DNA from 3 places in the Actinoplanes sp. NPDC051859 genome. Region 2 is predicted to be linked to each of the others. Evidence: riboswitches for the same ligand, from Rfam matches in the RefSeq annotation. Region 2 holds a riboswitch; each other region holds the start of a gene.

Region 1 (9,926 bases), on a different contig from region 2:
TGCCGGCTACCCTCGGTGGGTATGGTCCCCGGCCCAGCCCTCGTGACTGACTGTTTCTCCGGTCATGCCCTTCTGGCCCTTGCTGCGCTGCGGTGCAGTCGGTCATGACATCCGCGTCCGCCCATCGACCCCGGACCATCGCCCTAGTCGGCATTGACGGGTCCGGAAAGACCACCCAGGCACACCTGCTGGCGACCGCGTTGGCCGCTCAGGGCCTCCCGGCGAGCTACCGCCGCAACGCCGGCGGCCGTCGCTGGTTCGGTCGACTGGCCGCCGTCCTGGGCCGGCGTGACGGCGAGCACCTGCTCGGTCGCAAGGCCATGCTGTTCGTGGAATCGGTCCTACGCTGGTTGGCGATCTTGCGCACTCTGCTGCGCCGCCGCCTGACCGGCGAAATCGCCGTCATGGACCGGTACGCCGTCTGCCAGTACGCGAGCATCCGCGCCCATGCCAAGACCCCCCGGCCGGAGCGCCTGAATCGCGCCGAGCGTCGCGCCCGCCTCGCCTATCGCGTTTTTCCCCGGCCGGAGGTGACATTTCTCTTGGCCGTCGACCCGGCGGTGGCGTATGACCGGATCGAACGCCGAGGCTATGACCACGAGGAAATGTCATATCTCCGGGCGGCTGCTGCGGCCTACCGGGCATTGCCGGAGCATGCCGATTTCGTCGTGATCGATGCCAATGGCTCACCCGAGCAGGTGCAGGCATCGATGCTGGCCCACCTGAGTGCGTTGGCCCCCGCCCGGCGGTTCGCGCCGACTCCGCGCCTCGCGCTCGTGCACGCCCGAGCTGCGCTGGTCGCCGTGGCAACCCTGGCGGCCGCGGCGACGGCACTCACGCTCCAGCTGGCCGAGGTTTTCTGAGCCACTTCCGGCTGTGTTCTCCGTCACTAACTGTGTGGTTGGTCGGGGCAGCGGAAACGACGGAAGGAAGCGATGGTCGCCCATGCGAGGGTCACCCGGATGGGCTAGTGATCTGCGGCGCGATGTGCCGCATGGTGGCAGAGGCTCCCGGGTCCCAGCGGCCCGGGAATCTTCGCCGTGGCGTTTGCATCAAGTCTGGGCGGCAACCTGTCGATGCTGGACGTGAACCCATCCGGCTACCGGGCCGTACTGGGTAGTGACGACCGTCGCAAGGCAATCCGTGACGGCGGTCGCTGTGCCGGACGAGGGGCTGATGGTGTCATGTTTGGGGCGAAGCGGATGGGTCGACGGACACATCCGACGCCGCACTCGGCTCCGAATGCCTTCCGAGAGAGCCCTCTTCAGTAAGTGTCCAACCGGCTCTCAGCTGGCGCTCAGGCATTCGTGTCACTTTCGACTCACCAGCCGGAATCAGTACAGGGCGCCACTTGTTGTGTGAGGTGCCAGTACCGCAATGCACGAACTGCGGACGTTACGGGGAGGGCCGATGGACGCAGGAATTGCCCGTAACAGGGTTAGTGAAGGCAATGAGGGGACCGTGGGCAACGTGGAGAAGAACACCGTGATGCGGACGGACGAAGTCGCCGAGGAGCGCGACCTCGTCGGCGTCTACCTGCACGAGATCTCCCGGACGCCGCTTCTGGACGCCGCCAGGGAGGTCGACCTCTCCAAGGCAATCGAGGCCGGCCTCTATGCCGAGCACCTGCTCGAGAGCGGTGAAGTCCGTCGCGGCGTAAGCCGGGAAGAACTGGAACGACTCGTCGCCGAAGGCAGCCGGGCCAAGGACCTGTTCATCCGGGCCAACCTGCGCCTGGTCGTCTCGATCGCACGCCGGTACGTGCGCTCGGGCATGCCGATGCTCGACCTCATCCAGGAGGGCAACACCGGCCTGGTCCGCGCCGTGGAGAAGTTCGACTACGAGCGCGGCTACAAGTTCTCGACGTACGCGACGTGGTGGATCCGTCAGGCCATCAGCCGGGCGATCGCGCAGCAGGAGCGCACCGTGCGCCTGCCCGTGCACCTCGTCGAAGACGTCAACCGGATGCGCAACGTCACCCGCCAGCTCGTTCGCGAGCTCGGCGCCGACCCGGAGCCGGCGCAGGTCGCTGCCGCCCTGGGCGTGACGGTGGAACGCGTGACCGAGCTCACCCGCTGGGCCCAGGACACCGTATCCCTGGACACCCCGGTCGGTGACGACGGTGACACCAACCTCGGCGACCTGGTCGCCGACAGCGACGCCCCGTCGCCGGAGGAGATCGTGCTGACCGCCCTCGAGCGGCAGCGCATCGAGGGACTGCTCAACCACCTCGATGACCGGTCGGCCGGCATCATGCGGGCCCGCTACGGCCTCGAGGACGGCCGGGAGCACTCGCTGACCGAGGTGGCCTCGCGCTTCTCGCTGTCCCGGGAGCGCATCCGCCAGCTCGAGATTCAGGCGCTGGGTCGCCTCCGCGAGCTGGCCCGCGCCGAGGGCCTCCAGGCCGCGTAAGCATCGCAAGCGCGAACGTCGAAGGCCGGTGCCCCGCAGGGGGCGCCGGCCTTCCGCGTTGTGACGTCAACCGACGCCTGCCCCCACTCTTGTCATGCGAAAGGCCGGCACTCCGCCGACCTTCCTCGCCGCCATACGCGAAGGCCGGCACTCCGCCGACCTTCCTCGCCGCCACACGCGGAAGGCCGGCACTCCCCGAAGGGAACGCCGGCCTTCGCGTTGACGCCGGTGAAAGATGACGCCCGATGAATCAGGGTCGTCCGAAGCCGTACGGCGGCATGATGTCGATCGACACCTTGCTGACCGGCTCGCCGGGCACCGAGGCGTGGATGATCTGGTTGCCGCCGACATAGATGCCGACGTGCGCGAGACCGCGGTAGAACACCAGGTCGCCCGGCTGGAGCTGGGCTCTGCTGACTCGGCTGGTCTCGCTGAACTGCGCGGCGGCGTTGTGCGACATCCCCCTGCCGGCCGCACCCCAGGCTGCCGAGGTTAGGCCCGAGCAGTCGTACGAGCCGGGACCGCCGGCGCCGAACACGTACGGCTTGCCGATCTGGGCGAAGGCGAAGCTCACCGCCACGCCCGCCTTACCGGAGACCGACGGCACCTTGCCCGTGTACGCCGAGCCGGCGTTCGTGGCAGTGCCGTAGGCCGCGGTGCGCATCTCGTACAGCTTGTCGAGATCGCCTTCGATCTTCTTCTTGCGCGCGGCGAGCTCTTTGATTTCCGCCGCTTGCTTGTCCTGCGTCGTCTTCAGCGCGGCCTGACGATCGCTGAAGGTCTGCGTCGTAGCCGTGTAGTTGCTGATGTCGCGCTGCCGGCTGCGGGACAACTGCTCGAGAATGGACATGCGATCCATCAGGGCATCGCCGCCCTCGAGCATGACGTTCATGGTGCCCATCTTGCCGGTCTTGTACGCCGACGCGGCGATTGCCGACATCTGCGTACCGGCGACCTGCAGGGCTTCCTTCGCGGGCTTGAGTGACGCGGCGAGCTTCACTTCCTCGGCCTTCGTCTTCTTCAGGCTGATCCGCATCTTGTTGTACGACTCGACAACGTCCTCGAGCTGGTGGGACGCCTTTTCGATCTTCTTGGTGAGTTCGTTCTTGGAGGGCGCCGCGTGCGCGGGGGCCGGGGCGACGGTGCTGGTGACCGCGATCGCCAGGGCGGCGACCACCAGAGCGCGAAGCCTCGTGCGGGCGTGTGGCAACGGAACGTGGCCTTTCTTCCGCTGTGCCGCCTACCGGGTTAGCTGACGGATTCGGGCGGGAAGAAGGCCCTACCGCGCGAACGCGGATTCACCCCAGGTTCTCGGTGGTTCCCCGGTTCTTCGTGGCGGTCGCGAGGGTTCCGGGGGGATCGGGAACATCGCTTCCACCGTCGAGGACTCGGCGGCGATGGCCGGCGCCACGGGCGGGTTTGTGGCTGCGGACCGGACCAACCGCATCAACTTATCGGCGATCCGGATTAACACAAGAGGCGGGGGAGTGACCTGCGCCAATCATCACGAATTTCGGAATGTTCCGAATAACTGAACGCTATCCCGCCGATTCGCAGCGTTACTTTCGCTATTTCTCCGCCAACACAGGCTCGGCGGCGACCGCCGGCGCAACCCACCTGCGGGTGACAATGTGCTCGGCCCAGAAGGAAAACACGGGGATGGTGCCGGCGAGCATCACGAGCAGCATCCGCTTGGGCGCCCAGCCCACCCGCCGGCTCAGATCGAACGTGGCAACCAGGTAGAGCATGTAGAGAAAGCCGTGGACCGGGCTGACCGCGGCTACCAGGCTCCCGTCGTGGCCGATGTATTTCATCGGCATGGCCACCAACATGAGCACGACGAGGACCACGCCGACGATCCAGGCGATGATCCGGTAGCGGGTGAGGGCTCCCTGCACGATCCACGTCCTTCTTACTTGATGCCGCTCTTGGGTCCGGGGTAGTCGCTCGGCCGGGCCCCGGGGTGGGCGCCGAGCCAGGCGAGATAGTCGTTGTAGGCCTCGAGCTCGGGGTCGGCAGCGGCAACAGCTTGCCTGCTCACGGCGCGCACCGGACGACGCACCGTCACTGGTGCGGCCGGGTCGGGAGTCGCGCTTTCTTCTTCCGTACGCGAAGAAGCGGGGTTTCGGGTCTTCAATTCCTGCTGCACTTCGCGGAACCATAAAAAGCCGACGAATAACGCGAAAAGCGGCCACTCAAAGGTGTAACCCCAGCTGAGCTTGTTCCCCCCGCTGGCCCGGGTGAACTGCCACCAGCCCAGGCCCAGGAAACCGACGATGAGCACGAGCGCGACCACGTGGCGCGCAATCCACGCCGGGGTCCACAGCGCTCTCATGCGTCGAGGGTACCGGCAGGTTTCGTCGGGCCCTGAAGGTGCTACCGCCGGGTTTGGCGATCAGGCGCACGGGCAACCCTGCAAGCACCGAGAGAGGGAGAGATCATGAGTGACTCCGAGGTCGGCGACCGCGTCGGCACCGAGCAGGGCATCGACCCGGCAGGGCTCGCCGACGACGACCTGATCCGCGAGCTCGGCAGTCTGCACCGCACCCGGCTAGCGACCCTGCGACACGGTCCCGAGGCCGCACTTGCCAACCACTTACGCCGTACGGCGGAGCTGGAGACCGAGTATCTGGCCCGGCATCCAGGCCGCGAGGTCGATCCGCACCGGCTGACCCAGGACTTCTGAGAGGAACCGGATGACCTCCTCGGTGCGCGCCCGGCTCGACAACCTGCGTCGGCAGTACGCCCCCCACGAGCACCGCCCGCTGGATGGATATGCGGCGATGATGGGCGCATTCGGCATCCTGGCGGGCACTCTCGGCGTCGCGGCGAAGGTCACCGGCCGCCCGGTGCCGGAGCGGCCGGCGGTCGCCGACATCGTGTTGATCTCGATCGCCACGCACAAGCTGAGCCGCCTGATCGCCAAGGACTCGATCACCAGCCCGCTGCGCGCGCCCTTCACGCGGTACGCCGAACCAGGCGGCAGCGGCGAGGTCAACGAGGAGGTACGCGACCAGGGCAGCAGCATCCGGCACTCGCTGGGCGAGTTGGTCAGTTGTCCGTTCTGCCTGGCCGTCTGGATCGCTACCGGCCTGACCAGCGGTCTGGTCTTCGCCCCGAAGCTCACCCGGCTCGCTGCCACGGTGTTCACCGCGACGGCTGCTTCAGATTTTCTGCAAATGGCTTACTCGGCCGCCAAGGAAGCTGCCGGCGACGCCTGACCCAGCCGCTTTCACTGTGGTCCAGGTCACATAGCCTTCAGGAATCGCCGCGGCCGGTCGAAGGTTAGGACCAGATGCCGGTGTGCCCAGTGTCCCCGGGCCTCACCCTTAGCCTTCGCGGAATACCGTTCGGCTGGAGCCGCGTTGAGCCTTCCGCCGCGAGGCGACCTGCACACCGGCATCCTTCTTCCGCCGCCCTCGGCCCCGTGCCGGGGGCGGCTTTTTCTATCTGCCAGCCGGAATATGTGGCGGCGTCCCGCGTGGGCGCCGTTCGCGTTTGGTGTCGGATTTCGGCATCCGCCGTCCGGGATTCCTTACCCGCATCGTTTTTGCGGCCGCAATTCTCGGGTACCGCTCGAAGCATGACTGACGATCGGGTGCAACGGCGCGCCGCTGACCTGCTGCCAGAGGAACGCGCCGCAGGCAGCGCCGACCCGCGGGCCCAGGCGGAGGCGATCCTGGCCGACTCGGACGAGCGTGAAGACACGCTGGCGGCCCCGCCGGGCACATTCTTAGAACACCGCGCATCGGCGCAGACGGTTACGCCCGTGGACGGCACCCGTTAGTGGACACCACTTTCGTGTTTCCGGACTCGCATGGCAATATCGGGCAAATGTCTGCCCCGGAACGGAGCACCGAGCGGCGTTCGGCGTCGCGCCGCACCATGCCGGCGACCGCCGCCACTTCGCCCGATCAAGGCGCGCTCGGCACTCGGGAGCAGTCCCGCGACAGCGCTGCGGCTGGCTCGCTGACCACCCCAGCCGACTCTGCCGCTTGTCCGGCGCCGGGTGGTTCCGCCGCGAGCCGTGCGCCTAGAAACGGACCGTCCGACAACCGTGCCCCGCAAGGCGGCCCGACCGTGAATCGCGCGCCACATGGTGGGCTAGGAGAGGGTATGGCAACCAACGCCGGCGTAGGTCGGGCTGAGGGCCCGCAGGCCGCAACGGACGACCCCCGAAGCCGTACGGCGGGCCAGCGTCGCCGTAAGCGCCGCGGCGGCCGTCGCAGCGGCCCTAACGCGCGCCAACCTGTCCGCCCGGTGCCCGGGAGATCCGAGCGCATCCGTGCCACGCGGGACCGCGTCGAAGGTGGCCGCTCGGTACGGGTCAGCGACAGTCGTCCGGCGCCCCATTCCGTCGAGGTGGCCGGCCTGCTGCAGGAGCTCTCTGCGCTGATGCTCAGTGCCGACGACGTGCCGCAGGCACTCAATCGCCTGGCAACCTTCACCGCAGGGGCAGTGCCAGGAACACTGCGCTGCTCAGTGGCGCTGATCGGCGAGGGTGGCCCGCCGACCCTGGCCGCCTCCGGTCCGCGGGCGCAGGCTCTCGACGACCTGCAACACGCCACCGGCGACGGCCCCGGGTTGGCGGCGGCCCGGACCCGCACGGTTGTCACCATCCCTGACCTGCCCGCCGATGAGCGCTGGCCTGACCTGGCCCGCTGTGCACGCCAAGAGGGCGTCGGCGCCGTCGCGGCGATCCCGCTCGACCTGCGCCGTTCGGCAGTGGGAGCGGTGACGCTGTTCGCCGGCCGACGCGGCATCGAGCCCGAGGCGCTCCTCACCGCTATGGCCGTGGTCGGCCAGGCTGAGCTGTTACTTGCTGAGGTTCACCGCCGCGCGGGCCAGTGCGCTGCCGCTGCCGTCGACCGCGCTGCCGGCGTCATCATCGCCCAGCGTGGCTGCGGCGTCCGCGAGGCGTACGACGTCCTCCGCGACACGTCGCAGCGACTCGGCCTGCCCCGCGAGGAAGTCGCCGAACGTCTCATCGCCGCAGCTGCGCGCAACGCCTGAGGCCTGCCCCTGATTCTTTCCGCCGGAGGGGCACCGCAGCGGTCCGGCCGTGGTGCGTGCGCCCGACCGAACCGCTGCGTGGATCCCCACAACTGGTGGTGAGTGATCGCCGCTACTTGGTGACGCTCTGCACGACCTCGAATTCCAGCAAGCTTGCGCCGGTGGCAACGGGGCGGCTGCGCTCGCCGGCGTGCGCTGCCCGGCCACTGCCTGCCGACCAGGCCTGGAAGTCCTCTTCGGAGGACCAGCGGGTGACGACGAAATAGCGCGTCTCGCCGGCAACCGGGCGGAGCAGGTCGAAGGACAGGAAGCCGGGGGCGTTTTCCACGGCGCCCTGCCGAGCGGCGAAGCGCTTCTCGAGTTCGGGTCCGGCGCCCTCGGGCACTTCGATCGCGTTGATCTTTACGACAGCCATGCCCGTTACGCTACCGCCGAACCGGACATGGAGAAGGTGCACGAGCGCGCACCCGACGCTCGTGCACCTTCTCGGTGTCAGTGCGCGGCTGCCGAGGCTGCGGCGTCGTCCGCTCGCTGTTGTTGGGCCGAGCGCTGGGACAACGGAATCTCGGGCAGGAAGAAGACGATGACGAGGCCGACCAGCATGACCGCCAGGGCCAGCAGGTAGACGACCTGGATGCCGTCAGCGAAGCCGACCTTGAACGGATGGGCAAGAGCGGCCGGGAGCTTGCTGATGAACGACGTGTCGCTCAGATCGCCGCCGCCGGCTGCGGCCGGAGCCTGGATGCCCACGTCCAGGTAGGCATCGCGGATCTTCGAGGGCAGCACGTTGAACAGCACCGAGAGGAACACGGCGGTGCCGAGCGTGCCGCCCATGGAGCGGAAGAACGTCACCGAACTGGTCGCCACGCCGATCTCCCGCGGTGACACCGCATTCTGCACCGCGGTGATCATCGGCTGCATGTTGCCGCCCAGGCCGAGACCCATCACAACCATGATCAGCATGACTTTCCAGAGAGCCGTGTCCGCGCCGATCGTGGCGAACAAGCCCAGCGCCGTAGCCATCAGGATGCTGCCGATGATCGGGAAGATGCGGTAACGGCCGGTGCGGGCGATGAGCTGGCCCGAGGCGATCGAGCCGGCCATGATGCCGACCACGAACGGGATCATCTGCAGGCCGGCGACCGTGGGTGAACTGCCCTTGACGATCTGCAGGTAGAGCGGCACGGTCATGAGCCCGCCGAACATCGCCATGCCCAGGATCGTGCTGGAGATCGAGCCCACCGCGACCGTGCGGTTGCGGAACAGCCGCAGCGGCAGCAATGCCTCGTCCTTGTACGCCCGCTCAGCCAGCACGAAGGCCACGATGCCCACGCCGCCGATCACGTAGCAGGCGATAGCGCGGCGCGAGTCCCAGCCCCAGTCCCGGCCCTGTTCGGCGACGGTCAGCAGCGGCACAAGACCGACGATGAGGGCGAGAGCGCCCGGCCAGTCGATGCGGTGGTCGGTGCGGTGGTGGGGCAGGTGCAGCACTCGGGCGACCACGACCATGGCCGCGATGCCGATCGGGACGTTGAGGTAGAAGACCCAGCGCCAGCCGTCGATCCAGAGGATCTCGTCGGCTCCGGCGAAGAAGCCGCCGAGGATCGGGCCGATGACACTGGCGGTGCCGAAGACCGCGAGGAAGAAGCCTTGGTACTTGGCGCGCTCGCGGGGCGGCACGATGTCACCGATGATCGCCAGGGCCAGCGACATGAGGCCGCCGGCGCCGATGCCCTGGATGGCGCGGAAGGCAGCCAGCTCGTACATGCTCTGGGAGAGGCCGCACAGGATCGAGCCGACGATGAAGATGCCGATGGCGAACAGGAAGAACGGTCGACGCCCGTAGATGTCGGAAAGCTTGCCGTAGAGCGGCGTGGAGATCGTCGAGGTGATGAGGAACGCCGTGGTTGCCCAGGCTTGCAGGTTGAACCCGTTGAGGTCGTCGGCGATCGTCCGGGTGGCGGTCGCCATGATGGTCTGGTCGAGAGCCGCGAGGAACATGCCCATCATCAGGCCGGCCAGCACCGTGAGGATCTGGCGATGGGTGAATTCCCCGGTGGGCTCGGCGCCTTTCGCGCCTGACCCGGCCGCCGCCGCAGCGGTGGTGCTGGATTTGGTCACGTGCTCTCCCGTGCTGATCCGGCTGGGTCGGTGCGCAAGTGCGCCTCGACGGAGCTGTTGAATTCTTCGAAGAGGCCGGCGAACGCGCGGACGCGCTCGGGCGGCCAATCGCTCAACGTCTCGCTGAGCAGGGCGTGCCGCGCCTTGTGCAGGCGCGTGCAGGCCGATCGACCGGAGTCGGTGACGGCCAGCCGCGACGCGCGTCCGTCGGCGGGGTCGGCCTCCCGTCGGGCGAGGCCGGCCTTGACCAGCTGCGCTGCCTGCCGGCTGATCGTGGAGGTGTCGGCGCCTTTGACCTCGGCGAGGTCGGTGACCCGCAGGGGACCCAGGTGGTTCAGCGGGAACAGCAGCATGAGGGCCGAGAACTCGGCGCCGAGGTC
Region 2 (9,926 bases):
GCACATGACCGTCGGCGGCAACCTCGACTTTCCGCTCAAACTCTCCGGTGTGGACCGGGAGGGCCGCGGTGAGCGGATCGGCGCCGTAGCCGCAGCCTTGGGCATCGGTGATGTGTTGAGCCGCAAGCCCGCCCAGCTGTCCGGTGGGCAGCGGCAGCGGGTGGCGATGGGTCGGGCCATCGTGCGTCGCCCGGGGCTTTTCCTGATGGATGAGCCCTTGTCGAATCTCGACAGTGGTCTGCGTGCGGAGCTGCGCGCCGAGATCACCGGCATGACTCGCGAGCTGGGCGTCACCACCATGTATGTCACGCATGACCAGGCTGAGGCGCTGACCATGGCCGACCGGGTCGCTATCCTGCGCGGCGGCGTGCTCCAGGACGTCGGCACCCCGACCGAGGTGTACGGTCGCCCGGCCACCCTCTACGTCGCGGCGTTCCTCGGCTCGCCCCGGATGAACCTGCTCGAAGCGTCGGTGTACGTCCACCTCGACCGGCATGTCGTCCTGGATCTCGGCGATCAGGTTTTGCACCTGCCCTGGACCGACCTGCGGGCTCGGGCGATCGCGCGCTATCACGGTGAGCGGATCGTCGTGGGTGCCCGGGCTGAGGCGTTCACCCCGGTTGCCCCGGAAACTCCAGGTGATGTGCTGCGCGGGCGGATTCGCTATCTCGAGCACCACGGACACGAGTCGCTGGCCTTTCTCGACATCGGTGCCACCGCGGTGCTGGTGGACGACCTCGGTCGAGATGCCGGGGCGGCGGAGCCGGCGGCTGGGCCGCTGCGCCGGGTCGAGGGTGCCTTGCGCCGGATGTCCGGCCGGGCCCGACCGGAGCCCGTGCGGCCGGGCAAGACCTCGGTGTTGGGCGATCCCGGGCGGCACCTTCGGCGGCCTGCGGAGGTGGCGGTGCGGCTTGCGCCCTATCCGGCGGTGGCGCCGGGGTATCCGCTGGCTGTGGGCGTACGGATGGCGGCTCTGCATTTCTTTGATGAGCGCGGCGATCGCATCGATGTCGGTTGGCGCTAGAACCGACAATCCGCCCATTGCGTTGAGACGATCCAGTGTCGTTGACACGGTGCCGTATCGTTCGCCGCACGTCGGTGCGAAGGCGTATCGACGTCATCTTTCGAAGGGGTGACGATCATGGCGAACGCATCCGGGCTGCTGGTGATCGAACGGATCCTGCGGGATAGGCAAGGGATCTGGCAGCAAGTCGTTGAGGACCGATCCCTCGCCAAGCTCACCGGCCAGATGCTGCTGAGCTCGGTGATCGCCCTCGCCTGTTACGGCGCGGTGCTGGGCTCGTTCCACAGTGTGCTGATGGCGCTGACCTCCGCGGTGAAACTGCCGCTGTTGTTCCTGGTCACGCTGGCTATCTGCCTGCCCACGCTGTACCTGTTCAACCTGGTCTTCGGGGCGCGGCTGTCCGTACGCCAGTCGCTCGCCCTGGTGATGGTGGCGCTGACCGTGACCGCCATGCTGGCGCTGGCGTTCGCGCCGATCGCCCTGTTCTTCCTGATCACCGCGCCGGACTACGGCTTCTTCAAGCTGCTGAACGTGGTGATCCTGGCGCTGTCGGCGCTGGTCGGCCTGCGCTTCCTCACCGGGGGCATGCGGGTGCTCAACGAGAACGGCCTGCTGTCGCCCGAAAAGAAGGAAGACCCGGCTCCGGTCGCGGCGGCCCCGGCCCCAGCCCCGGCACTGGTCACCGCCGGCGCCCCGGCCAACGGAACGGCCCTCGCCCCGGCTCCTGCCATGACGGCCGGCCACCCGCTCGCGCCCGCCCAGCTACGGCCCGCTCAGCTGCCGCTCCGGCAGCCCGCACCCCCGAGCATGACCCTGCTGTACGTGTGGATCATGCTGTTCGGCTTCGTCGGCACCCAGCTCGCGTGGACGCTGCGGCCGTTCTTCGGCAGCCCGGGCATGAAGTTCAGCCTGTACCGGGAGATCGACGGCAACTTCTACGCCGAGATCCTGCGCACGCTGTCCCACCTGTTCTGATCAAATCCCGGTTACGACGTCTGTTATGGCGGCGGCACACAGCGTAGGCTGCTCGGCGGTGGAGGAAACTGTCGGCCGAGAAGTGCTGCGTCCGGCTCCGAGCAGGGAGTCGTCGGACGCTCCGTCGCCGCAGGCAAAAATCGGTGGCGGTGACCTGCTCGACCGGGTTTTCGGCCCCGAAGACATCACCGTGCTCCGCCACGAGGTCACCCAGCGGCTCGCGTCCGGGCTGCTGGGCGACCGGCTGGACGGCTTCGTGCTCGCCGTCAACGAGGTGATCACCAATGTGGTGCTGCACGCCGGCGGCAGTGGGCGGCTCCGGCTGACCCGCACGGCGACGGCAGTCTGGTGCACAGTCACCGACCGGGGCCCCGGCATCCCTGAGCAGTTTCGGCGCCCACCCGCGGTGCCCGGTGGGTTCGCTGACGGCGGTCGGGGCATCTGGTTGGCGTACCAGCTGTGCGACGAGGTCACCATGGCGACCGGTCCGATCGGGACCACACTGGGGCTGCGAATCGATCTTCCTCGGCATGCCACCGGGGCTGACCTGCTGGACGGGCTAGCAGCCACCGGTTGAACCCGGCATGAAACGCCGTGGAAATGTCGTCATCCGCATTCAAGCGTGTTCAACAGCCGAGGCGACTACATTAGGCCGGTGCTCGGACTACCTCCTCATGTGACGGCATGCCTTTTCGATCTTGACGGCGTGCTGACCCAGACCGCACTCGTGCACAACGCGGCGTGGAAGTCGACCTTCGACGCCTATCTACAGAGGTGGGCGGCCCAGACCGGGCAGCCCTTCGTGCCGTTCGACCCCGGCCCCGACTACCACCTTTATGTCGACGGGCGACAACGGGCCGACGGCGTCCGCACCTTCCTCGCCTCGCGGGGCATCACCCTGCCCGAGGGACAGCCCACCGACGGTCCCGACGAGGAGACCGTCAACGGCATCGGCAACCGCAAGAACCTGCTGGTTTTGCAAAAAATTCAAGAGGGAGCCGTGCAGGTCTACCCCGGCTCGGTGGACTACCTGCGCGCCGCCGAAACGGCAGGTCTGCGCCGGGCGGTCGTGTCGGCGAGCGCCAACTGCAAGGACGTCCTCGAAGCCGCCAAGATCGACGGCTATCTCGAGGTACGGGTGGACGGCGTCACCGCGCGTACGGAAAACTTGCCCGGTAAGCCCGCGCCGGACACCTTCCTCCTCGGCGCGAAGCTGCTCGGCGTACCCCCGGAGAACTGTGCGGTCTTCGAGGACGCCCTCGCCGGCGTCGCGGCCGGCAAGGCCGGCGGCTTCGGCATCGTAGTCGGCGTGGACCGGGTCGGTCAGGCCGACGCGCTGCGCGAGCACGGCGCGGACATCGTGGTCCAGGACCTCGCCGAGCTCCTCACCCGGTAGATCCCATCTGACTTCTTCTCTTCTCAGTTGCGAGAGGCACCACCGTGATCCGTGAACGGGCCTACCCCGTCGATCCCTGGCACATCCGGGAGACCCGGCTGGACCTGGAGCTCATGGCTCAGTCCGAGTCGGTATTCGCCCTGTCCAACGGCCACATCGGCATCCGCGGGAACCTGGACGAGGGCGAGCCGCACGGCCTGCCCGGGACCTACCTCAACTCGTTCTACGAGCTGCGGCCGCTGCCGTACGCCGAGGCGGGCTACGGGTTCCCCGAATCCGGCCAGACGATGGTCAACGTCACCAACGCCAAGCTCATGCGCCTGCTCGTCGACGACGAGCCGTTCGACGTCCGGTACGGCGAGCTGCGCTCCCACGAACGCACCCTCGACCTGCGCGCCGGCACCCTGGAACGGGTCGTCGAATGGGTCTCCCCGTCCGGCCAGGAGATCCGGGTGCGCACCGTCCGCATGGTGTCCTTCACCCAGCGGTCGGTCGTCGCCTTCCTCTACGAGGTCGAGCCGATCAACTCCACCGCGCGGCTGATCCTGCAGTCCGAGCTGGTCGCCAACGAGCAACTCCCGCCGACCAGCAAGGACCCGCGCGTCGCCGCGGTGCTGGACCACCCGCTGCAGGCCGAGGAGATGCTCGAGCAGCGCACCGGCGGCCTGCTCGTGCACCGCACCAAGGCCAGCGACCTGCGGATGGCCGCGGCGATGGAACACCTCGTCAACGCGCCCGGCAAGCACGCCGTCACCACCGAGGGACACCCCGACTGGTTGCGGACCACCGTCGCCTGCAAGCTCGAGCCGGGCCAGAAGCTACGGGTCGTGAAACTGGCTGCGTACGGGTGGTCCAGCAACCGCTCCCTGCCGGCGGTCCGGGACCAGGTCGGCGCCGCGCTCGCCAGCGCCCGGCTGGACGGCTGGGAAGGCCTGATCGAGGCCCAGCGCGAGTTCCTCGACGAGTTCTGGGACCACTCCGACGTACGCGTCGAGGGCGACCCCGAGGTGCAGCAGGCGGTCCGCTTCGGCCTCTTCCACACCCTGCAGGCCGGTGCCCGGGCCGAGAAGCGCCCGATCGGCTCCAAGGGTCTGTCCGGTCCCGGCTACGACGGCCACACGTTCTGGGACGCCGAGACGTTCGTGCTGCCCGCGCTGACGTACACCCAGCCGTCGGCCGCAGCGGACGTGCTGCGCTGGCGGCACTCGACGCTGGACCTCGCCAAGGAACGGGCGCAGACGCTCGGGCTGCAGGGCGCGGCGTTCCCGTGGCGCACCATCCGCGGCCAGGAGTGCTCGGCGTACTGGCCGGCCGGCACGGCGGGCTTCCACATCGGCGCCGACATCGCCGACGCCGTGCGCCGTTACGTGTCAGCCACCAACGACCTCGATTTCGAGCGGGAGGTCGGCCTCGAACTGCTGGTGGAGACGGCCCGGCTGTGGCGCTCACTGGGGCACCACGACCGGCACGGCCGCTTCCACATCGACGGTGTGACCGGCCCGGACGAGTACACCGCGGTGGTGGACGACAACGTCTACACCAACCTGATGGCGCAGCAGAATCTGCTCGCCGCGGCGGATGCGGCCCAGCGGCATCCCGACCTGGCCCGCAAGCTGGGCGTCAACGACGAGGAGTCGGCGTCCTGGCGGGATGCGGCGGCCGCCGTGCACATCCCGTACGACCGGGAGCTGGGGGTGCACCAGCAGTCGGAGGGCTTCACCCGGCTGGCGGAGTGGGACTTCGAGAACACTCCGCCGGAGGCGTACCCGCTGCTGCTGAACTACCCGTACTTCGACCTCTACCGCAAGCAGGTGGTCAAGCAGGCCGACCTGGTGATGGCGATGTACGTGCGCGGTGACGCCTTCACCCCGGAGGAGAAGGCCCGCAACTTCGCCTACTACGAGGCGCGGACCGTACGTGACTCGTCGTTGTCGGCGTGTATTCAGGCGGTGTTGGCCGCCGAGGTGGGCCACCTGGAGTTGGCGCACGACTATCTTGGCGAAGCGGCCCTGATGGACCTGCACGACCTGCACCAGAATGCGCGGGACGGCGTGCACGTGGCGTCGTTGGCCGGCTCGTGGATCGCCCTGGTCGCCGGGCTGGGCGGCATGCGCGACTACAACGGCCAGCTGTCCTTCTCGCCGCGGCTGCCAAACCGGATCAACAGCCTGGAGTTCTCGCTGCTGTGGCGGGGGCTGCGGGTCCGGGTCGAGGTCTCGCCAGAAGAGGTGACCTACTCGCTGCGCAACGGCGGCGGCTCGGCCCGGCTGGAGCTGCTGCACCACGGCAAGGAAGTCACGGTTACCCAGGTCAAGCCGGTGGTGCTGGCGATCCCGCCGGCTGCGCCGACCGGTCCGGCCCCGACTCAGCCCGCCGGTCGGGCGCCGGTGCGCCGCGCGAACAACAAGTAGCTACGGCACACACGACGAAGCCCCCGCTTCCCCGGTGCAGACCAGGGAGGCGGGGGCTTTCGCTACAGCATCGAGACGTGTACGTGGTCCGTATGGTCACTGTCGCCGGAATAGGAACTCCATCCGGTGGCCGGGAACCACACCATCTTGTTCCAGATGACGTAGAGGACGCCTAATCGGTCGGCGTTGCGGACGAGGAACGCCATGAGGTTGTTGCCGTACTCGCGGGTGTCCCTGTTGTGCCAGGGTGAGAATCCGCTCTTCTGCAGGGACCAGTCGCAGGCTCTGCCCTTGGGGTGTTCGAACGGCCCGCCGGGGCGGAAACAGCCGACGAAACGGCCGAAACCGGCCTTCTTGACTTCCTTGAACATGTGCATGGTCCGGGCAGTGACGCAGCCGCCCGTCGTTTGATCGTCGACGTTGCAGCCCTCGGGGGCGAACTCGTTGTCCCCGTTGCGCGGCGCAGCCGCGGCCACCTTGGACTCGGCGGTCACGAATCCGCCGGTGACCTGTTCGCCGCCGACCAGGTTGAGGGCCTTCTCGGCGGACTCTTTCTGCTTCTTCATCGCCTGCAGGTTCTGTTGCTGCGCTTTGAGTTCCTGGTCCAGGCGGGCCTTGGCGGTAGCCACCTGGTTGATCGCGGCGGTGAGCTGGCGGAGCTTGCCGTCGTTGAGAGCGTTGATCTCCTCGAGCGAGACCGCCTTCTCCAGGAATCCGCCGGGCGTGCGGGTGTTGAGCAGGAAGCCCAGTGTCGACAGGCCGCCGGTGCGGTATTGCTGGGACGCGATGGCGCCCACCTGGGGCCGCAGTTTGTCCCGTTGAGTTTCCGCGTTCTTCACCTGAACGGCCAGGTTGGCCTGGGCCTTGGTCGATTTCTCGACCGCGGCCTTGGCGGCCAGAAAGCGCCGGCCGGTGCTGTCGAGCACGTCGTTGAGCAGCGGGTTGTCGTCGCCGTCGTCCGGGGTCGCCGTGCTTCCACCGCCGGGCGCCGCGGCCGCGGGGGCGGCCGGGGTCACGATCATGGTGATCGCGACGAGTGGTGCCAGGGCCAGCGTCAGCCACCGGCGGGGTCTTGCCGTCATGCAGTTTCCTTCCGTGTTGCCGCCTACCGGGTTAGCTGACGGGTTCGGGACGGAAGCGATCCCTACCGCGCGGGTTCGGCGGATTCACCCCATGGTGCGATGGGTCCCCGGCTCGCCTTTCGGCGATTAAGCGGTGGTCGGCCGGCACCTTGGGGGCAGTGCCTTCCGGGCAGTGACCGGCGGAAAGCTTACCTGACGACGGCCCTCGAATCAGTGCCCGAGCGGTCGGGAAAAGCGTTACCGCGCAACGACTTTGCGTCACTTCTCGATGGGTTGCCGCTGGTCAAGCCCGTGTCACGAGATCAATGTGAGTCGTTGCACTCTCGCTCGCATTCTTACCGTCCGTGGTCGGATAAATGCGCTTGGTGCGACACCTGTCAATATTGACAAAGCGTGGGTAGTCTTCGTCACGGTTCCATCACGGAGCCGCCGCTTAATCGCCGAAAGGCGAGCCGGGGACCCACTACGTAATGGGGTGAATCCGCTGCGTGCAGCGGTAGGGATCGCTTCCGTCCCGAACCCGTCAGCTAACCCGGTCGGCGGCCGACGGAAGGAAAGTACGTGAGGCACGACCCGCTCCGGCGACGATTGGCGACCGTGCTCGCGGTCCTCGTCGCCACCTCGGGGCTGGCGCTCGCCGCCCCCGGCGCGGCCACCGCCGCGCCCCCGCCGCTCGCCGCACCGGGCAGTGAAGGTGGCTCCAAGTCCCTGCGCACCAAGCTCGAGGACGCCTCCAAGGGCTTCGTCGAAGCAAAGGAGAAGCTGGCCCAGTCGAAGAAGCGTGAGGCCGCGCTGACCGCGAGCCTCAAACAGCTCGACGCCGAACTCGGCCCCAAGAAAGTCGCGCTCAACGACGTCGTCCGGCAGTCGTACCGGACCGGCCGGCTGGGACCGATGAGCGCCCTGCTGTCGGCTGGCACTCCGGGCGGCATGCTGGACCGCGTCTCGACACTCGAGACCGTCGCGATCAAGCAGGAACACACGATCCGGGACCTGACCGACACCCGCACCAAGCAGGAGCAGGCCAAGGTCGCGATCGGCCAGGAAATCGGCGACCAGCAGAAGCAGGTCACCGTCATGGCCAAGCGCAAGAAGCAGGCCCAGGACGCGCTGGCGGCGGTCGGTGCGCCGGCCGGTGGCACCGGTGGATTCAGCGGCAGCAGTGCCGAGGCCGGCGCTGTGCAGCGGACCGCCAACGGTGGGCTGCCGGATGAGGGATGCAGCGTGGACGACCCCACGACAAACGGGTGCATCTCGCCCCGCACCCTGCACGCCATGAACGAGGCGAAAAAAGACGGCTTCACCCATTTCGTGTCGTGCTACCGCCCCGAGGAGGACGGCGGTGAGCATCCGCGCGGCAAGGCTTGCGACTTCGCCGCGGACGAGAAGGGCTTCGGCGGCGTCGCCACCGGCAAGAGCCGCAGCTACGGCGACAGTCTGGCGACGTACTTCGTCAACAACGCCGATCGGCTGGGCGTGCTGTACGTGATCTGGTTCAAGCAGATCTGGCTGCCGGGCAGTGGCTGGCAGGCGTACACACGGGGCAACGGTGATCCGAGCAGCGATCACACCAACCACGTGCATCTGTCGATGCGTTGACGCGGGACTGACGGAAAGGGCGGCCCGCGGGCCGCCCTTTTCTTACCGCTTGGTGTACGCCTCGTATTCCTTGAGCACTTCCGAGGTGGGGCCGTCGCCGCGGATTTCGCCCGACTCGAGCCAGATGCACCGCTCGCAGGTGTCCCGGATCGACTGCTCGCTGTGGCTGACCAGGAAGACCGTGCCTGCCTCGGCGCGCAGTTCGCGCACCCGCTGCTCGCTGCGCTTGCGGAACTTCGCGTCGCCGGTGGCTAGCGCCTCATCGATCAACAGCACGTCGTGCTTCTTGGCCGCCGCGATGGAAAAGCGCAGCCGGGCGGCCATGCCGGAGGAGTACGTCCGCATCGGCAGCGAGCTGAAGTCGCCGCGTTCGTTGATGCCGGAGAAGTCGATGATCTCCTGCGTCTGGGCCTTCACCTGGTCCGGGCTCATGCCCATGGCCAGGCAGCCGAGCACCACGTTGCGTTCGCCGGGCAGGTCGTTCATCAGGGCCGCGTTGACGCCCAGCAGCGAGGGCTGGCCGGCCGCGTAGATCGCACCCTTCTCGACCGGCAGCAGCCCGGCGATCGCCCGCAGCAGGGTCGACTTGCCGGAGCCGTTGGTGCCGATCAGGCCGATCGCCTCGCCCTTGTACGCGACGAAGCTCACGCCCTTGATTGCGTGCACCTCCCGTTGCGTGCCCGGCCGGGTGCCGGTGACGAGCCGCTTGAAGCTGGCCAGCGGGCTGTGCGTGCCCGCGGCGGCAGCCTGGTGCACCCGGTAGACGACGTGGGCGTCGTCCACGACCACGGTGGGTTCGCGCTGGTCAGCCACGGCCGTAGCCCTTCTCTCCGCGCCAGAAGTAGACGAAGCCGCCGAGCCCCACGACCAGTGCCCAACCGATCGCTTCGAGCCACAGCACCGGGGCGGGTGCGGCGAGCTTCACGTCCTCCATCAGGGCGTGGCGCATCAGCTCGATGTAGACGAGCAGCGGGTTGGCCTCGACGATGGCGAGCTTCCAGCCGCCGGTGAGCTCCTCGAACTTGCTCACCGGGTAGAGCACCGCGGAGCCGTAGAGCCAGATCCGCATGATGAACGGCACGAGCTGCTTGAAGTCGGCGGCCTTGGAGCCCAGCCGGGCCAGGGCCATGGCGAGGCCGGCGTTGAAGATCGACTGGAGCAGGAAGATCGGCAGGATCAGCAGCCACTGGAGGGTGAGCGGCTCCTGGAAGCCGAGCACGATCAGCATCAGCACGGTGATCGAGGCGATCATGTTGCGGATCTCGACCATCGTGATCGCGAGTGGCAGGCTCGCCCGAGGGAAGTGCAGCGCCCGGATGAGGCCGAGGTTGCCGCTGATCGACTGGATGCCCGTCTGCACCACCGACTGGGTGAACTGGAAGACGAAGACCCCGGTGCACAGGTACGGGATGAACTTGTAGTTGTCCATCCCCCGGGCC
Region 3 (9,926 bases), on a different contig from region 2:
GTCCGGCCGCGCCCGGCACCCGCGGTAGGCCGCGCCATCTCGCCACGACCGGATCGCCCGCGATCCGTCGTGCGACTCTCGCGGGCTGTCCGTCCCCGGCCAATCGGGCCGACATCCTCGTCATCCAGGTCCGGCTCAGTGTCGCGGCCGGCACCCCGGCCCCGGCGAGTGGCGTCTCGGCCGCGTTCGTCTGCGTCCCGGCGAGTGGCGTCTCGGCCGCGTTCGTCTGTGCCCCGGCGGTTGCGCCCGCGCGGCTCCGCGCTGCGGCTCCCCCGGTCGTGATCGGCGCTCCTGCTCCGAGCGACGTCGCCGCGGCCTCTGTCGTCGGCCAGGTCATCGTCGGCGCGGCTGCTGTAACCGTCGCCCCTCCGCTTGCCCCGGGCGTCATCGATCCGACCGCGGCGGACATCGTCGGCGCGGCCTTCACGGGCGTCGTCGCTCCCGCCACGGCGTGCGTCGTCAACGCGGGCTTCGCGGGCGTCGTCACTCCGGCCGCGGCGAGCGTCGTCAACGCGGCCTTCACGGGCGTCGTCGCTCCGGCGGCGTTGGGGGGGTAGGTCTTCGTCAGAGTCGCGGCGGCGTTCCGGTGCGGGCCGGCCGCCGTCGAGCACCTGCAGTGGCGGTCGCACCGGATCGCTGTTGCGGCCGGCTCGTGGCGACCGGGTGCGCTGGTCGCCCTCGCGCACGGTTCGGCCGCGCGGGGTGTAGGCCCGCGCCTCGCCGATACCACCGAAGCCACGGCCCGACTCACCGTCGGCGGGCGACTTGTCCTCAGAAGACGCACCGCGCCGGGGCTCCTGGCCCCGGCGCGGCGTCTCGTTCGAGCGCGGCGGCACCGCGCTACCGCCCGGAAACGGGCTGCGTACCCGAACCGGGCACGGTCTGTCCCGGTGCGGTGGCCCCACCACCCGGCGTCACGTCGCGGGTGGTGGCGTCCTGACTGGACGCACCGTTACCCGCGGTCGTGCCATTGGCCGGCAGCTGGCCCGTCGTGCCGGACGGCTGCTGACCCGTGGAACCGGCCGGCAGCTGACCTGTCGTGCCAGCCGGCTGCTGGCCCGTGGAACCGGCCGGCTGCTGACCTGTCGTGCCGGACGGCTGCTGGCCCGTGGAACCGGCCGGCTGCTGACCTGTCGTGCCGGCCGGCTGCTGGCCCGTGGTGCTGCCGGCAGGCTGCCGGTTCGCGGTTGCGGCGGCCGGGTCCTGGGCGGTGACGGCCCGCGGGCCGCTGCCCGGGGTCATCACGCCCATCACCTTGCCGTCCGGCAACCGGATGTAGGCCGGCGAATCGGCCTTCACCAGGCCGAGGCGCCGCGCGGCAACGTCCAGGCTGCCCGGCATGTTGTACGCGGCGATCTCGTTCTCCAACGCCTGCTGCCGCGCATCCAACTCGGAACGCTGCTTGTCCAGAGTGTCGAGCTCGAAGGAATTCTCCGCCGTCTTGGTGTTGATCAGCAGGATGCCCACCACCCCGGCCACCACAATGGCGACCACCAGGGCGATGAACGGCGCCCGGGGTGCGTTGATCGGCAGCGGCGGTGCAACCCGCAGCCGAGGCGCCGAAGCTGTCTCTCGCTGCGGCTCGGCGTCAAGCTTCAGTGCGGTGTTTCCGTGGACCGGGAACTGGCGCGCCCCCCGCGCGGTTCCCTTCGTGCCGGTCGGCGTACGCCGACCGCTGTCCGCTCGCTCCGTGGTCCGGCCCCCCGACCGCGGCGCGGTGCTGCGCTCGCTCAATGTCCCTCCCCCTCATGGTGTTCCCCCGGGCGTCGCCGCCCTCGTCCCCCGTACGCGGACAGCCGGGGCCGTTCGCGGGCGGCCCCCTGTCCCTGATCGTGCTCAGCAATCCGTTCCGCGGCCCGCAGCTTTACTGACGCCGCGCGCGGGTTCTCGGCCACTTCCGCCTCCGTGGGCGGCTCCGAACCCCGGGTCAGCAGTCGCAGGCTCGGTCCCGTCCCGGGCAGCTCGACCGGCAGATCGATCGGCCCGGTGCTGCGCGCTCTCCCGGCGAGAGCACGCTTGACGATCCGGTCTTCCAACGACTGGTAACTCATGACAACAAGGCGCCCTCGCGGGGCCAGTAGATCCAGTGCGGACGGAACAGCCGCCTCGAGCGCGGCGAGCTCCGCATTTACCTCAATACGTAGCGCTTGAAACGTTCTTTTCGCGGGATTTCCACCCGTTCGCCGCGCGGCGGCCGGAATAGCGTCCCGCACCAGGTCAGCGAGCCGCGCCGAGGAGACGATCCGACTCTTCGCCCGCTCCTTCACGATCGCCGAAACGACGCGCTGGGCGAATTTCTCCTCGCCGTACACCCGCAGGATCCGGACGAGCTCGCCCGGCTCGTATCCGTTGACGACCTCCTCCGCGGTGATCCCCCGCGACTGGTCCATGCGCATGTCCAGCGGTGCGTCCCTGGCGTACGCAAAGCCGCGATCCGCCTCGTCCAGCTGCAACGAGGACACACCCAGGTCAAACAGTCCACTGTGGTACTCCGGGTAGCCGAGATCCGCGAGGACCGCCGGCAACTCGTCGTACACGGCGTGGACCAGATGCGTCCGACCCGCAAAGCGTTCGAGCCGGTGCCGGGAGTGCGCTAGCGCCTCCTGGTCCCGGTCGAGTCCCACCAGAACCACGTCCGGGTGCCGTTCGAGCACGGCCTCAGCGTGCCCGCCCAGTCCCAAGGTGAAGTCGACGTGCACCACAGCGGATCCCGAAGAACCCGAACCACCGTGCGCGCTCGACTCACCTGGAGAGCTGGAGCCAGGACCACCGACGGAACTCGGACCGTTGAGCGCGGGAGCGAGCAGCTCGAGGCAGCGTTCGAGCAGCACCGGCACATGCGTGCCGCGATGCTCCCCCATGTCGACTCCCATTGCCCCGCTCTTTCCTCGCGCGCCCCGCGACCGTTTGTTCCCGATCGGTGCCCGACCGTCTTCCGTACCGCCAGATCCCCATCCGCTCGTGCCCGTTGCCATCGGGCGCGCCCCACCGGACACACGCCTGGCACCGGGGAAGAGGCGCCAGGAGCGGGAGCGGCTGGAGATCTCGCAGTACGGCGGCAGCGACGTCCGGACCACCTCGGCGGCCGACAGGTGCCACGCCTACAGTCCGCCGGGCAGCACCCCCTCCTCGATATCGGCGAAGTCGTCCTCGCTCGCCGTGAGGTACTGCTCCCAGGACTGTTTGTCCCAGATCTCCACGCGTGTGCTTGCGCCGATCACCACCAGCTCGCGGTCGAGAGCCGCATATTCCCGCAGGTGCGCCGGGATGGTGACCCGGCCCTGCTTGTCGGGAATCTCGTCGTGCGCGCTGGCGAAGAACACCCGGCTGTAGGCCCGGGCGGCCTTGTTGGTGACCGGTTGGTCGCGCAGCTGCCCCGCGATCCGCTGGAATTCCGGCATCGGGAACACGTACAGACAGCGCTCCTGCCCCTTGGTGATCACGACACCTCCCGCCAGCTCGTCCCGAAACTTCGCCGGAAGGATGAGCCGACCCTTGTCGTCCAGGCGCGGGGTGTGTGTGCCGAGGAACATCGGCCCAACCCCCCTGCCCTGTGGCGCCGCTCCGTTGGTGCGGTGCGGTCTGCCGGTTCACTCGGGCCGGCAGGTCCTGCTTCCGGCCTGCCACTGCGCTCCACCTTACTCCACTTCCCTCCACTCGCAACCAGAATCGACGCGTCTGCGAACCGGATTCGCGGATGAATGCGCACGTCAGAAGCGGTGGAGCGGCAGTGGAGGGGAAAGCCCTTCCGATCATGGTCCACTTTCCGACAAGCCGCCCAGTCGGGCAGAAAACTCCGGAGAAAACGGGACCTTTTGCTCGCCTGCGACCCGCTCGGGGAGAGAAGTGGAGGGATCTTGTGGCGCGAAGTGGAGGGCTCCCCGACTCCCCGAGCAGTCGGACGCCAGGCAGGCGGCGGAGACGACGGTGGGGCCGTGACCCGAACCGGGTCACGGCCCCACCGAAAGTTGCCTTACTGCACTGCTTAACTGCGCGAACGTCAGGCCGCGAGGCGGCGTACGACGTAGCTGTTGCTCCAGATCTTGTGCTTGCCGACCGATGCACCCGGCTTGGGCGAGTCGTACATGTAGCCGCCGCCCGCGTAGATGCCGGCGTGGTAGCCGTGCGAGCCGTTGCGGAAGATGAGCAGGTCGCCCACCTTCTTGTTCGACTTGCTGACGGCCTTGCCGTAGTGCTGCTGCGAGTTGGCGCTGTGCGGCAGCTTCTTGCCGATCGCCTTCTTGTAGACGTACTTGGTGTAGCCCGAGCAGTCGAAGCGGTTGGGGCCCGAGGCGCCGAAGCTGTAACCAGCCCCGCGGTGCTTCTTCGCCTCGGCGAGGATGCGCTCACCGCTGCTGCTCTTGACCGTGATCTTGACCGGCGTGGACGCCACCGCGGCGTACGGCGTGGCGCCGACAGCACCCTCGAAGGAGGTGCGGAAGTAGGCCGTGGCGCCGGGCTTGTCGGTGAACTTCACGGTGCCGGCGTTGGCGCGCTTGCGGTCCCAGGTCTTCCACTTGCCGTTGACCTTGGTCTGGAGCCGGACCCAACCGCTGACCGACTTCTTACCGGTCTTGGGGTCGATCAGCGTCATGGTGATCGCGATCTTCCCGCCCCGCTTGACCGAGCGGGCGCTGTAGGACGCGGACACCTTGGGCTTGGCTTTGGCCGCGGCAGCCACGGCGGTGATCGGGGTGACGGCGGCCGCGGAGGCCGCCGGCGTGGCGATCAGCTGGCCGGCGCAGAGACACAGGCCCAGGGACAGTGCGACGGTTCCGGTGCCGGCAGACATGCGGCGGCCCCGGCTCGAACTGCGTTCGTGCACGGTAGAAGATTCCCTCCGGCACGCCTGCGAGGTTAGCTGTCGGGTTCGGGCGGGAAGGTGTGCCCGGTCGCCAGGTGGCGACTTCACCCCGAGGTCCGCCGGGTCTTGCGACCCGGAGCGGACCGGAAATGGGTCCCCCGTCCCTGCCCCCGTATGCCTTTATGGTTGTTCGCTTTCCTCGTGGTCGAACCGTCCGGACCGGGGCAGGGCTCGGCGTGATCCGGGCGGTGCGAGCGGTGGGCGGATGCTCACCGGCCCGTCCTTGCTACCGGATTTCTCGATCCACTGCGAGCCCTCTCAATGTCACTCCCCGTAATTGGCACAATGGACGGTGTCCGGTTTGAGATCTCCTCGTGACAAATGCCGCCACGTCATGTGTTCATGCGACTACTCACTGTCCAAAGTTACGGGTGAAACAGAACACAAATTTTTTGATGGCGCGTCTGATCATGGATGGGGGCAATGTCGGGCGAAAGCCATCTCACACCCCTCGACCGGGGGAAACACCACTCCGGACGCACATCCCGGCTCGGCCATTCGGCCAAACGCACGGCGACAGAGCGGCACCGCACTCGCCGCCACTCGACGTAGTGTCCGTTTCCGGTACCCTCGCAGCCGTGACGGACGGGAAAATGCCCTTGCGGGCCAAGGTCGCGACTTCGGTATCGCGCACGGCGGCGGCCCTCTCGCGGGCCGCGGGACGCGGCGACGGCTCGGTGATCGGCGGGTGGATCGGTCTCAAGATCGACCCTGACCTGCTGCGCAACCTGGCTGCCGGGCGGGCCATCGCGCTCGTGTCCGGCACCAACGGCAAGACCACGACGACCCGATTCGCCGCTGCGGCACTCGGCGTCCTCGGCCCGGTCGCCACCAACTCCTTCGGCGCCAACATGCCCACGGGGCACACTTCGGCGCTCGCGAAGGCCGGGGCCACCCCGTTCGCCGTCCTCGAAGTGGACGAGCACTACCTCGCCAAGGTGATCGACGACACCAATCCGCGGGTCGTCGCTCTGCTCAACCTCTCCCGCGACCAACTCGACCGGGCCAAGGAGGTGGCGATGATGGCGCAGCTGTGGCGCACCGCCCTCGCCGGCCACCCGGACGTGCACGTGGTCGCCAACGCCGACGATCCGATGGTCGTCTGGGCAGCCGTCGGCGCCCAGCACGTCGTCTGGTTCAGCGCCGGGCAGCGGTGGACCGACGACTCCTGGGTCTGTCCCGAGTGCGGCGCGCCGATCAAACGCGCGCACGGCGACTGGTGGTGCACCGGATGCGCGCTGCGTCGCCCGCAGGCGCAGTGGACGGTCGAGGACGAGGGCGTCCTCGACCCCAAGGGCGACTGGCACCTGGTCAAGCTCCAGCTCCCCGGTCAGGTCAACCTCGGCAACGCGGCCACCGCGCTGGCCCTGGCCGCCGAGTTCGGCGTACGCCCGATCGAAGCAGTCCCCCGCCTCGCGACCGTGGCCTCGGTGGCCGGCCGCTACGCCCAGGTCGACCGGGACGGGCGCAACATCCGTCTGCTGCTGGCGAAGAACCCGGCCAGTTGGCTCGAGGCGTTCGACATGGCCGAGGTCGCACCGACGCTGCTCTCCATCAACGCGCGCGACCCCGACGGCTTCGACACCTCCTGGCTCTACGACGTCGACTTCGCGCCGCTGCGGGGACGGCCCGTCCTGATCACCGGGGACCGGGCGTACGACCTCGCGGTGCGGCTGGAAGTGAACGAAGTGCCGTTCCGGCACGTTAGAACCTTCGACGAGGCACTCCGCGCCACACCGCCGGGCCGCCTCGAAGTAATCGCCAACTACACGGCCTTCCAGGACATCCGAGCGGAGCTAGACCGTGTCAACTGAGCACCTGCGCATCGTGTGGATCTACCCCGACCTGCTGTCCACGTACGGCGACCGGGGCAACATGCTGATCCTGGCGCGCCGGGCCCAGCTGCGCGGGATCCCGGTGGAGACCTATCAGGTGCGCTCCGACCAGCCGATGCCCGACTCCGCGGACATCTATCTCATCGGTGGCGGCGAGGACGGCCCGCAGGCGTTGGCTGCCCAGCGGTTGATCGCTGACGGCGGCATGCACCGCGCGGTCGCCCGGGGCGCTGCCGTGTTGACGATCTGCGCCGGTTACCAGATCTTCGGCCACTCGTTCTCGGCCAAGGGCGCCACCTGCGCCGGGCTCGGCCTGCTGGACATCACCTCCGACCGGGGCGAGACCCGGGCGGTCGGCGAGGTCCGCGGCGACATCGACCCGCGGCTCGGCCTGCCCCCGCTGACCGGCTTCGAGAACCACGGCGGCCGCACCCGCCTCGGCCCCGGCGCCACGCCACTGGCCCGGGTCACCGCCGGCATCGGCAACGACGGGCAGACCGAGGGTGCCTGGGCCGGGAAGATCCTCGGCACGTACGCCCACGGCCCGGCGCTCGCTCGCAACCCAGCGATAGCCGATCTGCTACTGCGTTGGGCGACCGGCGCGGATAGTCTTCAACCGCTCGACGACACCTGGGCCGACCGGCTCCGGAACGAGCGGCTCGCCGCAGCGGGCGCCGCATGACCCGAAAAAACGCCTGACCAGCAGTTACTCCTGGACCGACGAGAAGTAGGGGCGGTACGCCTGCATGACTGACCTCCTGATCGCGCCGCCGAGCGTGCAGTCCTCCGCCACGGACCCTCAGGCCAGCCAGCAGACCCCGATCGGATGGCGGCACCGCCTCGTCCGGTTCGGCGTTCTCGGTGCCGCCGTCGCCGCGCTCGGCGTGGCCGCCGCGGTCCTGCCGATGAAGGAGATCGCCGACTCGGTGCTCGCGCTCGGCCCGGCCGCCGCGGTCGCCATCGCGGTGGTCGGCGGGCTGTTGCTGTCGGTGCTGGTGCCGCGTACGGCCATCACGCTGGCGTGTGGGGCGCTGCTGGGCCCGGCGACGGGAGCGGCCACCGCACTGGCCGCGGCGGTCATCGCGGCGATTGCCACCTACTACGCCGGCCGCTGGGCGGGCCGGGGTGCGCTCGGCGCGAAGGCCGGCGGCCGGATGGCCCGCCTCGACGGCTGGCTCAACCGCCGCGGCCTGGCGGCGGTCCTGCTGGTGCGTTTCCTCCCGCTCGCGCCCTATGGCCTGATCGGTTACGCGTACGGCACCACGTCCGTTTGCCGCAAGCGCTACCTGCTCGGCACCACGCTGGCCGCCATCCCGTCCGCGGTCTCCTACGCCGTGATCGGCGCCGCCGTGACCTCACCGCACTCGATGAGCCCGATGACCCTGGCCCCGGCCGTCATCGGCTTCGCCCTGACCACCGGCATCGTGCTCCGCTGGCGCTACACCGCCCGCCGCGACGCGGTCGACACGGCCGCCGCCTGACGCCACAGCGTCGGCGGGACCAGGCAGGACGGTCCGTCGCACCACCGCTCAGGGCCGCCGGGATCCGAGGCCCGACAGGCCACAAAGAAGGCCCCGTCAGGCGACGGGGCCTTCTTCCTACGCGCGGGTCAGACGACGACGCTGACCAGGCGGCCGGGGACCACGATGACCTTGCGGGGCTCGCGACCTGCCAGCGCCTCGGCTACGGCTTCCAGCGCCTGCTGCCGTACGGAATCCTCGGTTGTGTCCGGCGCGACCTCGACCCGACCGCGGACCTTGCCGTTCACCTGGACCGGGTAGGTGATCGACTCGGCGACCAGCTGGGCCGGGTCGGCGACCGGGAAGTCCGCGTAGGCGACCGTGTCGTCGTGGCCCAGCTTGCGCCACAGCTCCTCGGCCAGGTGCGGGGCGAACGGTGACATCATCAGCACCAGCGGCTCCACGGCCTCCCGTGACGCGGACGCCAGCGGGGTCAGCGTGTTGGTCAGCCCGATCAGCTTCGCAATGGCGGTGTTGAAGCGCAGCTCGTCCATGTCCTCGCGGACCCCGGCGATCGTCTGGTGCAGCACCCGGCGGGTCTTCGGGTCCAGCGGCTCGTCGGTGGCCCGCACCGCGCCGGACTCCTCGTCGATGATCAGGCGCCACACGCGCTGCAGGAAGCGCTGTGACCCCACGACCGCGCGGGTCTCCCACGGGCGGGAGACGTCCAGCGGACCCATCGCCATCTCGTAGACGCGGAACGTGTCGGCGCCGTACTCGTCGCACATCTCGTCGGGGGTGACCACGTTCTTCAGGGACTTTCCCATCTTGCCGTAGGTGCGGGTCACCACCTGGTCGCGGTAAGAGAAGGAACCGTCGCGCTCGACGACTTCCTCGGCGGGCACGTAGACGCCGCGGGCGTCCTGGTACGCGTACGCCTGGATGTAGCCCTGGTTGAACAGCTTGCGGAACGGCTCGAAGGACGAGACGTGGCCCAGGTCGAACAGGACCTTGTGCCAGAAGCGGGCGTACAGCAGGTGCAGGACGGCGTGCTCGACGCCGCCGACGTACAGGTCGACGCCGCCCGGGTCGCCCTCGCCGCGCGGGCCCATCCAGTAGGCCTCGTTCACCTTGTCGACCAGCGCCTCGGTGTTGCGCGGGTCCAGGTAACGCAGCTCGTACCAGCAGGAGCCAGCCCACTGCGGCATCGTGTTGGTCTCGCGGGTGTAGGTCTTCGGGCCGTCGCCCAGGTCCAGCTCGACGTGCACCCAGTCCTTCTTGCGCGACAGCGGCGTCTCCGGCTCGCTGTCCGCGTCGTCCGGGTCGAAGGTACGCGGCGAGAAGTCGTCGACGTCCGGCAGCTCGACCGGCAGCATCGACTCGGGCAGCGCAATCGGCAGGCCGGTCTCGTCGTAGACGATCGGGAACGGCTCGCCCCAGTAGCGCTGGCGGCTGAACAGCCAGTCGCGCAGGCGGAAGTTCGTGGCGCCGCGGCCGTAGCCCTCCTCCTCCAGCCAGGCGATCATCGCGGCCTTGGCCTCGGTCTTGTCGCGGCCGTCCAGGAAGCCGGAGTTGATGACCACGCCGTCGCCGGTCCAGGCGCCTTCGAAGCCTTCCGGCGTCTCGATCGTGCGGACCACGGGCAGCTCGAAGGCCGTGGCGAAGTCGTAGTCGCGCTCGTCGTGGCCGGGCACCGCCATGATCGCGCCGGTGCCGTAGCCGGCCAGCACGTAGTCGGCGATGAAGACCGGGATCGCCTTGCCGTTG

What was found. A riboswitch is a leader RNA that binds a small molecule or an ion and turns the genes downstream of it on or off. The one in region 2 is predicted to bind cyclic di-AMP.
Region 1: it holds a riboswitch for cyclic di-AMP, as region 2 does, so the genes downstream of both, ACIA1L_RS10830 (NlpC/P60 family protein) here and ACIA1L_RS18120 (coiled-coil domain-containing protein) in region 2, are expected to answer to the same signal.
Region 3: it holds a riboswitch for cyclic di-AMP, as region 2 does, so the genes downstream of both, ACIA1L_RS05875 (C40 family peptidase) here and ACIA1L_RS18120 (coiled-coil domain-containing protein) in region 2, are expected to answer to the same signal.

Annotation. Positions count from the first base shown of each region.
Region 1 is NZ_JBITBX010000003.1:638,297-648,222, forward strand. Features, by position in the region: gene ACIA1L_RS10820 (thymidylate kinase) at 105-863, shown strand; gene ACIA1L_RS10825 (RNA polymerase sigma factor RpoD/SigA) at 1,411-2,412, shown strand; gene ACIA1L_RS10830 (NlpC/P60 family protein) at 2,663-3,589, opposite strand; cyclic di-AMP (ydaO/yuaA leader) riboswitch at 3,635-3,760, opposite strand; gene ACIA1L_RS10835 (DUF3817 domain-containing protein) at 3,981-4,310, opposite strand; gene ACIA1L_RS10840 (hypothetical protein) at 4,325-4,747, opposite strand; gene ACIA1L_RS10845 (DUF6158 family protein) at 4,853-5,098, shown strand; gene ACIA1L_RS10850 (DUF1360 domain-containing protein) at 5,109-5,633, shown strand; gene ACIA1L_RS10855 (hypothetical protein) at 5,996-6,199, shown strand; gene ACIA1L_RS10860 (GAF and ANTAR domain-containing protein) at 6,673-7,425, shown strand; gene ACIA1L_RS10865 (antibiotic biosynthesis monooxygenase family protein) at 7,538-7,840, opposite strand; gene ACIA1L_RS10870 (MDR family MFS transporter) at 7,918-9,546, opposite strand; gene ACIA1L_RS10875 (MarR family winged helix-turn-helix transcriptional regulator) at 9,543-9,926, opposite strand, start outside.
Region 2 is NZ_JBITBX010000006.1:317,554-327,479, forward strand. Features, by position in the region: gene ACIA1L_RS18095 (ABC transporter ATP-binding protein) at 1-1,024, shown strand, start outside; gene ACIA1L_RS18100 (hypothetical protein) at 1,142-1,999, shown strand; gene ACIA1L_RS18105 (ATP-binding protein) at 2,058-2,576, shown strand; gene ACIA1L_RS18110 (beta-phosphoglucomutase family hydrolase) at 2,655-3,395, shown strand; gene ACIA1L_RS18115 (glycoside hydrolase family 65 protein) at 3,440-5,806, shown strand; gene ACIA1L_RS18120 (coiled-coil domain-containing protein) at 5,869-6,888, opposite strand; cyclic di-AMP (ydaO/yuaA leader) riboswitch at 6,893-7,031, opposite strand; cyclic di-AMP (ydaO/yuaA leader) riboswitch at 7,309-7,446, shown strand; gene ACIA1L_RS18125 (coiled-coil domain-containing protein) at 7,450-8,487, shown strand; gene ACIA1L_RS18130 (ABC transporter ATP-binding protein) at 8,530-9,300, opposite strand; gene ACIA1L_RS18135 (ABC transporter permease) at 9,293-9,926, opposite strand, start outside.
Region 3 is NZ_JBITBX010000002.1:404,618-414,543, reverse strand. Features, by position in the region: gene ACIA1L_RS05900 (peptidoglycan D,D-transpeptidase FtsI family protein) at 1-38, opposite strand, end outside; gene ACIA1L_RS05895 (hypothetical protein) at 279-557, shown strand; partial or broken gene ACIA1L_RS05890 (hypothetical protein) at 1,258-1,734, opposite strand; gene rsmH (16S rRNA (cytosine(1402)-N(4))-methyltransferase RsmH) at 1,731-2,873, opposite strand; gene mraZ (division/cell wall cluster transcriptional repressor MraZ) at 3,102-3,533, opposite strand; gene ACIA1L_RS05875 (C40 family peptidase) at 4,001-4,792, opposite strand; cyclic di-AMP (ydaO/yuaA leader) riboswitch at 4,832-4,994, opposite strand; gene ACIA1L_RS05870 (MurT ligase domain-containing protein) at 5,458-6,678, shown strand; gene ACIA1L_RS05865 (type 1 glutamine amidotransferase) at 6,668-7,381, shown strand; gene ACIA1L_RS05860 (TVP38/TMEM64 family protein) at 7,446-8,180, shown strand; gene leuS (leucine--tRNA ligase) at 8,309-9,926, opposite strand, start outside.